Regions from separate parts of the Bradyrhizobium sp. USDA 372 genome, predicted to be linked through region 1. Evidence: predicted binding sites of a transcription regulator. Region 1 holds the regulator's gene; each other region holds the start of a gene.
What was found. Region 1 encodes LexA, which represses DNA repair genes until DNA is damaged. Its sites were predicted from a motif close to TGTTCNNNNTGTGTTCNG; they were not measured.

Region 1 (3,115 bases):
CATCTCGCCGGCCGCGGCCGGCGATGGCATTTGAATTTGGCCCTCGACTTTTCGGTCGGGGCCGACGGCGTCAGCCGATCGGCAGGCGCGTGATCGTGGGCCGCGTGTCGGCGACGATCTGCGGCTTGTGCTCGCGCTCGATGGCTTGCTGCGTCACCGGCAATTGCAGCACGGTCGCGCGCTGGCCTTCGACGAGCTGCGTCACCAGCACGTACTTGCCGTCCGGGAATTCGATCGCGTCATGATGGCGATCGGGAATGTGCGGGTCGATCTTGCCGAACTTGCCGACGCGGGAGTTGACGGTTCGCGTCCAGATCCAGCGGTTGTCATAGCGGACGTTATCGGCGAAAGCGAGCTCCGTTCCCGGCAGCAGACAGACCGCGACGGAGAGATCGGCTTCGGAGGCGAAGCCGCGCGTCGAGGTGCCGCGGAAGGTTGTCGTGACGATCGTCTCGCCAACTTCGGCGGGGCGCGTCGCGACGGCATGCAGGCTATAGTCACACATCGGGTGCTCCTCATACTGGGATAGCGACCCGCGTCTCTTTCGAGGCGCAGGCCTCTATCAGAGTGGAAGCCTCCAACGCTCTGCTCGGTTATGGGCAAATCTGCGGCTCGCATCCGCAGCACGCGATCACATTATCTTTCCCGGATTCGATAGGAACAAACCTCGCGTCCTTGCATTTGGCCCGCACTATCGGCGCTGTCGGCACAACTCTACCGGCGGAGCGAAATGGCCGCGTGTCCGCATGGGCGAGTGTCGCGCGGGAAGAGGCGCCGAACAGTCAGCGCAGAACCAGAAAGACCATCCAGCCGGAGCGGACAAGTATCCGCTCCAATCTTGGATCGACGATCGAAGCGCGCGTAGCGCTTACTTCCGGTATCAGTACTTCCGGTAAAGCCCGATCAGCTTGCCCTGGATCTTCACGCGGTTCGGCGGAAGAATGCGGACCTCGTAGGCGGCATTGGCGGGCTCGAGCGCGATCGAGGCGCCGCGGCGGCGGAAGCGTTTGAGCGTGGCCTCCTCGTCGTCGATCAGCGCCACCACGATGTCGCCGGTATTGGCGGTCTCGTTGCGCTGGATCAGCGCCATGTCGCCGTCGAGGATGCCGGCCTCGACCATCGAATCGCCGCGCACCTCGAGCGCGTAGTGCTCGCCGGAGCCAAGCATGTCCGGCGGGACGCTGATGGTGTGGCTGCGGGTCTGCAGCGCCTCGATCGGCGTGCCGGCCGCGATGCGGCCCATTACGGGCACCGCGACGGGGCGCTCGCCCTCATCCGCGGGCGGGCTGGAGCTCGCGCGCACCTTGCCGAGATTGCCCTCGATGACGCTCGGGGTGAAGCCGCGGCGATTGCCGGCTGCGGCCTGGAGCTCGGGCAGCTTGATCACCTCGATGGCACGGGCGCGGTTGGGCAGGCGGCGAATGAAGCCGCGCTCCTCGAGCGCAGTGATCAGGCGATGAATGCCTGACTTCGAGCGCAGGTCGAGCGCATCCTTCATCTCGTCGAAGGACGGCGGCACGCCGCTTTCCTTCAGACGTTCGCTGATGAACCGCAGAAGCTCGTATTGTTTGCGCGTCAACATCTCGACCAAAGTCCCCCGGTTGATGTCGTTCGATTCCGAGACGATGAAGTCGGCAATAAGCCGCTACATCCTCGAAACAAATCATGAACGGACACTATATGTTCGATATGTGTTCCGCAACTGCTTAATTTATGGTGAACGAGGCCGAACTCGCGGAATGCGTGTGGCCGGGCATCTCAGACGGGCAGCCGCAGCACCTCGCAAGGTGTGCCGGCCTCGGCCTTTGGCGCGAACGGTGCGCGCACGAGAAGTACCTGTGCCGCAGAGAGATTCGCAAGCAGGGAGGAGTCCTGATGGCTGACGGGAAGGGCGACGCGCGTGCCGTCGTCGCGCACCTCCAGCCGCGCACGCAGATAATCCTCGCGCTGGTCGTTGGCGCCGAGATCGCGGCCCAGCACGGCGCGCTCGCGCTGATGATGAATCACTGAACCGCCCGACAGGGCGCGAATCAAGGGCACCATGAACAGGAAGGCGCACACGTATGACGACACGGGATTGCCGGGCAGGCCGATCACGCGCATCGCGCCGAGGCGACCATGCATCATCGGCTTGCCGGGCCGGATCGCGATCTTCCAGAACGCCATCTCGATGCCTTCGCCCTTGAGCGCCTGCTGGACCAGATCGTGGTCGCCGACCGACGCACCGCCGGTCGTGACCAGGATGTCGGCACCGCTCTCGCGCGCGCGGCGGATGCCGGCGGACGTGGACTCCAGCGTATCGGCGGCAATTCCGAGGTCGATGGTCTCGGCGCCCTCGCTGCGGGCAAGGGCGTGCAGGGCATAGCCATTGGAATAGACGATCTGACCGGGACCAGGCGCGGTGCCCGGCATGACCAGCTCGTCGCCGGTGGCGAGAATCGCGACCCTCGGGCGGCGAATGACCGCGAGCTGCGGATGATTCATTCCGGCGGCGAGGGCGAGATCGCGCTCGGTGAGACGGATTCCCTTGCGCAGCAGCACGTCGCCTTCGCGGAAGTCGACGCCCGCAGAGCGGATGTGCCGGCCGTAAACTGCGGCTTCCTTGATCGTGACATGCTTGCCGTCGGCAATTGTGTCTTCCTGGATCACGACGGCATCGGCGCCGTCGGGAACGACGCCGCCGGTGAAGATCCGCACGGCTTCGCCGGGGCCGACCCTTCCCGCGAACGGCCGACCCGCCGCGACCTCACCCACGACGGTCAGCCTGGACTCGATGGCCGCGTCGGACGCGCGCACGGCATAGCCGTCCATCGCCGACATCGCCTCCGGCGGCTGCGTGCGCCGCGCCGCGACATCGTGCGCGAGCACACGATGGTGGGCCTCGTCGAGGCGAACCATCTCTTCAGCCAGCGGCTCGGCGCCGGTCAGCACCGCGGCGAGCGCGTCAGAAACCGGCATCAGGGCCACGGGCGAACTCCTGCTGAGCACATCGGTAAATGGGCGGCGAGAGTTCTAGCCGAGTGCAGGCGTGAGGCAAAGCAGCACGCGGGATGATTTATCCTGCGTGATCGCTGGGTGGAGGAGGTCGGCTCAACTCCGCCGCGGCATGATGCGG
Region 2 (3,115 bases), 4.2 Mb from region 1:
CCGCACTACAAGTCGGGACTGGTGACGGAGGCGTCGAGCTATTTCTGCGCGCAGTGACCCTTCACCTCTCCCCGCGAAGACGCGGAGAGGGAGACATGCTCCGCTCATCCCGCCGCCATCGCCTGCGCGCCGCCGAGCAGTCGCGCATTGAGCCGGCCGCCGGAGAACAGCATGTCATCGAGGGCTTCGTCGATATCGGCGGAAATGACGGAATTGCCGCCATCGCGCGCGAGGCTCGCTTGTGCCAGGCGCCGCATCAATTCCTTGATGAATGCGCAACTCGTGCCTTCGCTGCGCCTGGCGGCTTCGGCGACGACGGCGTCGTCGAGTGGCAGTCCCTTGCCATAGAGCCGGACCAGTTTGTTGCGGCCGGTCTCGTCGGGAAGCGGCACTTCGATGGCCTGATCTATGCGACCGGGGCGGCCCGCTAGGGCGCCTTCGAGTTGCTGAGGCCGATTTGTTGTCAGCACGAACAGAATGTCAGCGTCCTGCTTCAAGCCATCCATCTCGTTAAGTAATCGGTTGAGCAGCGGTTCTTCGCAGCCGCTCATGTTCTCGCGCTGCCGCGCGATGAGATCGACGTCTTCGATCACAACCATGGCCGGTTGCAGGAGGCGAGCGAGATTCATATAGGCGCCGAGCAGGCCGATTTGCTCCGCTGTGATGATCAGCGTCGTATGACCGGGCAGATGGGCCGCGAGATAGCGGATGGTGTGAGTCTTGCCCGTGCCGGGTGGGCCGTAGAGTAAGATACCCTTCCGGGTCGACTGTCCGAGGCGGCGCAGCACGTCCCGCGTGCCCACGAAGTTCAGGACGTTACGATCAAGTAGCCGTAACGTCTGTTCAGGCAGGATCACCTCGTCACGACTGACGGAAGGAAGCCGGTGCACTGTGATCCCGCGCGAGCGCCCACGGTAGTCGGAATCGGCATCGAGAGAGAGAATCTTGCCACGGTAGGTGCGCGCGGCCTGAACGGCGTCCTCCAGCGCGCTGAAGCACTGCTGGACAAGCGCTGAGCCTGCGGCCCCGGCCGGCGCCATGATTTCGATCCGCACGCCGACCTCGCGGCTGTATTCACGATGAATGGCCAGAAGCACCGCGTAGCGGAGACCAGCGGTTGCGCAAAGCCAAAGACCATTGTCGAGGCACTTGGCTGGTGTCGGTTCGCCGATATCGACGTCGTTGTACTGAAGCGGTGCGATCGTCGCCGCGAAACCGTCGTTCTGCATCAATCTCGACATGGATAGCGTCTCGTAGCGGCGGTCCTCGGCGATACCGAATAGCCGGACCGGAGACGCAAATAATCGGTCGATGGCGGCCTGGACGTCTGCCCGCATGTGGCCAGGAAATTGGCGTACCGTGGTCACCAGCTGACTCCGCGGCACATCGGCGAAGTGCCAATTCAAGACACCGAACGTGTAATTGAACTCCTCCGAGGGGAGGTCCCGCGATGCGCATGCTGCTGCGAGTACGCAATCGGCGCACAGCCACACTGTGCGGTCCACCAATTGTGCTTCCGACTGCGCGATCGGTCGGCCGCAAAGCTCGCAGCAGGGCTTCGCCGTTTCGCTTGTGATCAGGAGTGGGTGGCCGGCGGCAGCGACACGACGCCTTGCAGATTCCAGCAGGGCTCCTGCGACCGGTGGTGGGTAGGGACCGCAGGCTGCCGCGCCATGCCTCTCCATGTCGGCAATCACGGAGACGGCTTCACTTTCCGACTTGCCGAAGACGCGACGCAACAGGTCAACGATGAATTCACGCGGAGTATCTTCGTCAGCATGCAGCACGAGCTGAGCCGGCACGGCCTCGACCTGAGTATCGCTCATGAAGTGTCCCCTTGAGCAACCTATAATTGATATGAACAAATAGGGAACACAAAAGGACGCGGCCGTCAAGCGTGACGGCCGCGTCGATTTGGTCGCTCGTTTTCGAGCTCTAATGCGCGCCACCTCCGCCACCCGGCGCCTTCACCCTTCGCGTCAGCAGCACCGCGATCGCGGCGAGGACCAGCACCACGCCGATCACGGCAAAGGTGTCGGAATAGCCCATCACCAGCGCCTGGCGCTTCACGGTCTTGCCGAGCGCGATGATGGCCTGCTCGCGTGCGGCGTTGGGATCGGGGACGCCGTGGGCCATGAAATAGTCCGTCATCTGCGCGATGCGGGCGCGGACCTCCTCGCGGCCGAGCGTGACCGAATGGCCGATGATGTTGGAGTGGAACTGCTCGCGTTTGGTGACGATAGTGGCGAGCACCGCGGTGCCGATGGCGCCGCCGAGGTTGCGCATCATGTTCGAGATGCCGGAGGCGGCCGCCGCATCCTGCGGCGCGACGCTGCCGAGGCTGAGTGCCGACAGCGGCGCGAGCGTCAGCGCCTGGCCGACCGCACGCACGATGTTGGGCATCAGGAACTGATCGCCGGAATAATCGAGCGACATCTGGATGTTCATGAAGGAGCTCGCGGCGAACAGCAGCAGGCCAACGGTCGCGACATAGCGGCCGTCGAAACGCTGCATCAGCTTCGGCACCAGCGGAATCAGCAGAAGCTGCGGCAGTCCGGTCCAGGCCAGCACGTTGCCGATCTGCTCGGCATTGTAGCCCTGCACTTGGCCGAGATAGGCGGGCAGGAGATAGACCGAGCCGAACAGTGCGAAGCCGAGGAACACCGCCGCGATGGTGCCGATGCCGAAATTCCACTGCGTCAACAGGCGCAGGCGCAGCAGCGGCTTCTCCACCATCAGCTCGTTGGCGATGAACATCGACAGGCTGATCACGGCGATGACCGCGAGCCGCACGATGAAGGGAGAGCCGAACCAGTCGTCCTTGTTGCCTTCTTCCAGCACGGCTTGCAGCGAAGCGAGGCCGATCGCCATGGTCGCGATGCCGAACCAGTCGCCTTCGCGCAGCAAAGCGAGGTTCAGCGGTTGGCGCTCCAGCGTGAAGAACAGCGTGGTCACCATCACCGCCGTGGGCAGCACGTTGACGAAGAAAATGGTCTGCCAGCCGTAATTCTCGGTGAGATAGCCGCCGATGGTCGGCCCGATCGCCGGTGCGAAGGTCACGGCGAGCGAGAACATGGCAAGGCCGATCGGCTGCTGGCCCTTCGGCAGCTTGGTG
Region 3 (3,115 bases), 110 kb from region 1:
GTTACGAAAGGCCGGCCTCGCGCCGGCCTTTTTGTATTTGTTGCGGCCGCCCCGTTCGTTCGCGTTTTCGGACGGATGTGGCGGCCGGGTGACACAACTTTTGGCTTCAATGGTGTAAAGCAATGACGTTACTTGAGTCATGAGGTCCGCTGCTCTTCCGCTCTCCGGAAGACCGGAATGAGAAACGGAAGTGGGGAATGGATATGAAGAAGCTTTTGCTGGCTTCGGCCAGTTTGTTCGCACTTAGCGCGTTGGCACCGGCCTCGGCGGCCGATTTGGCGGCCCGCCCCTACGCCAAGGCTCCGGTGGCGCCGATCGCGGTGTACAACTGGAGCGGTTTCTACCTCGGCATCAACGGCGGCGGTGCATCGAGCCGCAATTGCTGGGATCTCAATGCCGTGCTCGGTGTGGCAATCCCGGTCGTGTCCGAAGGCTGTCACAACGCAACCGGCGGACTCGTCGGTGGTCAGGTTGGCTATCGCTGGCAGTCGGCTAACTGGGTGTTCGGCCTTGAAGCCCAAGGCGACTGGGCCAACCTGAAGGGATCGAACGCGAGCCCGCTCGCCGCTTTCGCACCCGTGGTCAATCAGACCAGAATCGATGCCCTCGGCCTGTTCACCGGCCAGGTCGGCTACGCCTGGAATAACGTGCTCTGGTACGTGAAGGGCGGCGCCGCGGTCACGCACGCCAAGTACGACGGCCTTCTCGGCGGCGTGGTCTTCGATAGCGCGAGCGAGACGCGCTGGGGCGGCGCAGTCGGCACCGGCATCGAATTCGGTTTCGCACCGAACTGGTCCGTTGCGATCGAATACGACCACTTGTTCATGGGCGGCCGCAACGTCAATTTCACGGTGCTTGGCATCAACGACCGGACCGACCGCATCAAGCAGGATGTCGACATGGGCACCGTTCGCCTCAACTACACCTTCGGCGGCCCGGTCGTCGCGAAGTACTGATCTTCCAAGTCACATCGTCACGAGAGGCCGGCCTCGCGCCGGCCTTTTGCTTTGGGCGGGCTGTTCCGACAGGGGTTCCGCAGCGCTCCTGCTGCCAGATGCCGCCAGCGCGCCAACATTCCGTTGACGATTCGCAAGTCCCACTGGAAATCCGCCGCCGTTCTTCCTACGTTCGCTGCCATACCCATCGGCGCCGATCCCGGTTCCGGGCGAAGCGCGCCTTTTGCATTGGCGCGATCGCGCGTCTTTGGATTCCTCGAGGACCTCTGGGATGGACGAAGTGATCAGGGCGAAGCGCCAACAACAGAACGCGGGCTCGAGCCTGCGCGCAATTACGATCCGCGGCGCGCGCGAGCACAACCTCAAGAACATCGACGTCGAGATTCCCCGCGACAAGCTGGTGGTGTTCACCGGCCTATCCGGCTCCGGCAAATCCTCGCTCGCCTTCGACACCATCTATGCCGAGGGCCAGCGCCGCTACGTCGAATCGCTGTCGGCCTATGCCCGCCAGTTCCTGGAGATGATGCAGAAGCCCGACGTCGACCAGATCGACGGCCTCTCGCCTGCGATCTCCATCGAGCAGAAGACGACGTCGAAGAACCCGCGCTCCACCGTCGGCACCGTCACCGAGATCTACGACTACATGCGCCTGCTCTGGGCCCGCGTCGGCGTGCCCTATTCGCCGGCCACGGGCCTGCCGATCGAGAGTCAGACCGTCTCGCAGATGGTCGACCGCGTGCTGGCGCTGCCCGAGGGCACCCGCCTCTATCTGCTCGCCCCCGTCGTGCGCGGCCGCAAGGGCGAGTACAAGAAGGAGCTCGCCGAGTGGCTCAAGAAGGGCTTTCAGCGCGTCAAGATCGACGGCACCTTCCATGAGCTGGCGGAAGCCCCTAACCTCGACAAGAAGTTCCCGCACGACATCGATGTCGTGGTCGACCGCATCGTGGTGCGCGCCGATATCGGCCAGCGCCTCGCCGAGAGCTTCGAGACCGCGTTGAAGCTCGCAGAAGGCCTCGCCGTCGTCGAGTTCGCCGATGCGCCAGCGGCAGCTGCCCCTGCGGAGGAGAAGAAGAAGACCGCAAAAATCCACGACAAGAGCGGCCCCGAGCGCATTCTGTTCTCGGAAAAGTTCGCCTGCCCGGTCTCCGGCTTCACCATCCCCGAGATCGAGCCGCGCCTGTTCTCCTTCAACAATCCCTACGGCGCCTGCCCCGCCTGCGGCGGCCTCGGCGTCGAGCAGCATGTCGACGAGGACCTCGTCATCCCCGAGAAGGATCTGACGCTGCGCAAGGGCGCGATCGCGCCCTGGGCCAAATCGTCATCGCCCTATTACGTGCAGACGCTGACCGCGCTCGGCAAGCACTACAAGTTCACACTCGACACCAAGTGGAAGGACCTGCCGAAGAAGACGCAAAACGCGATCCTCTACGGCTCGGGCGAGGACGAGATCAAGTTCTCCTACGAGGACGGGGTGCGCTCCTACGACACCAAGAAGCCGTTCGAGGGCGTCATCACCAACATCAACCGCCGCTACCGCGAGACCGAAAGCGAGTGGGCGCGCGAGGAGCTGGCGAAATATTTCCACGACGTGCCCTGCGAGGGTTGCAAAGGCTTTCGACTCAAGCCCGAGGCGCTCTGCGTCAAGGTCGGCGGCAAGCATATCGGCGAAATCTCGGAGCTGTCCGTGAAGGGCGCCGGCGCATGGTTCGAGACCGTGCCGGAGGCGCTGAACGCGCAGCAGAACGAGATCGCGGGCCGCATCCTGAAGGAGATCCGCGAGCGCCTCACCTTCCTGCTCGACGTCGGCCTCAATTATCTGACGCTATCCCGCTCCTCCGGTACGCTGTCCGGCGGCGAAAGCCAGCGCATCCGCCTGGCCTCGCAGATCGGCTCGGGGCTCACGGGCGTGCTCTACGTGCTGGACGAGCCCTCGATCGGCCTGCATCAGCGCGATAATGCCCGCCTGCTCGAAACGCTGAAGCGGCTGCGCGACCTCGGCAACACCGTGGTCGTGGTCGAGCATGACGAGGACGCCATTCGGCTCGCCGACTACGTGCTCGACATCGGCCCCGGCGCCGGCATGCATGGCGGCAACATCGTCGCCGAAGGCACGCCCGCCGAAATCATGCGCAACCCGAAATCGCTGACCGGCAAGTACC

Region 2: AB7M16_RS22550 (ATP-dependent Clp protease adaptor ClpS) is a predicted target of LexA. The motif match lies at 1,858-1,875, and genes of this name have one in related genera.
Region 3: uvrA (excinuclease ABC subunit UvrA) is a predicted target of LexA. The motif match lies at 1,115-1,132, and genes of this name have one in related genera.

Annotation. Positions count from the first base shown of each region.
Region 1 is NZ_JBRJHR010000001.1:587,843-590,957, reverse strand. Features, by position in the region: gene AB7M16_RS02855 (hypothetical protein) at 71-505, opposite strand; gene lexA (transcriptional repressor LexA) at 881-1,582, opposite strand; gene AB7M16_RS02845 (molybdopterin molybdotransferase MoeA) at 1,759-2,967, opposite strand.
Region 2 is NZ_JBRJHR010000001.1:4,785,199-4,788,313, forward strand. Features, by position in the region: gene AB7M16_RS22550 (ATP-dependent Clp protease adaptor ClpS) at 105-1,826, opposite strand; gene AB7M16_RS22555 (DHA2 family efflux MFS transporter permease subunit) at 1,936-3,115, opposite strand, start outside.
Region 3 is NZ_JBRJHR010000001.1:476,628-479,742, forward strand. Features, by position in the region: gene AB7M16_RS02315 (outer membrane protein) at 204-956, shown strand; gene uvrA (excinuclease ABC subunit UvrA) at 1,228-3,115, shown strand, end outside.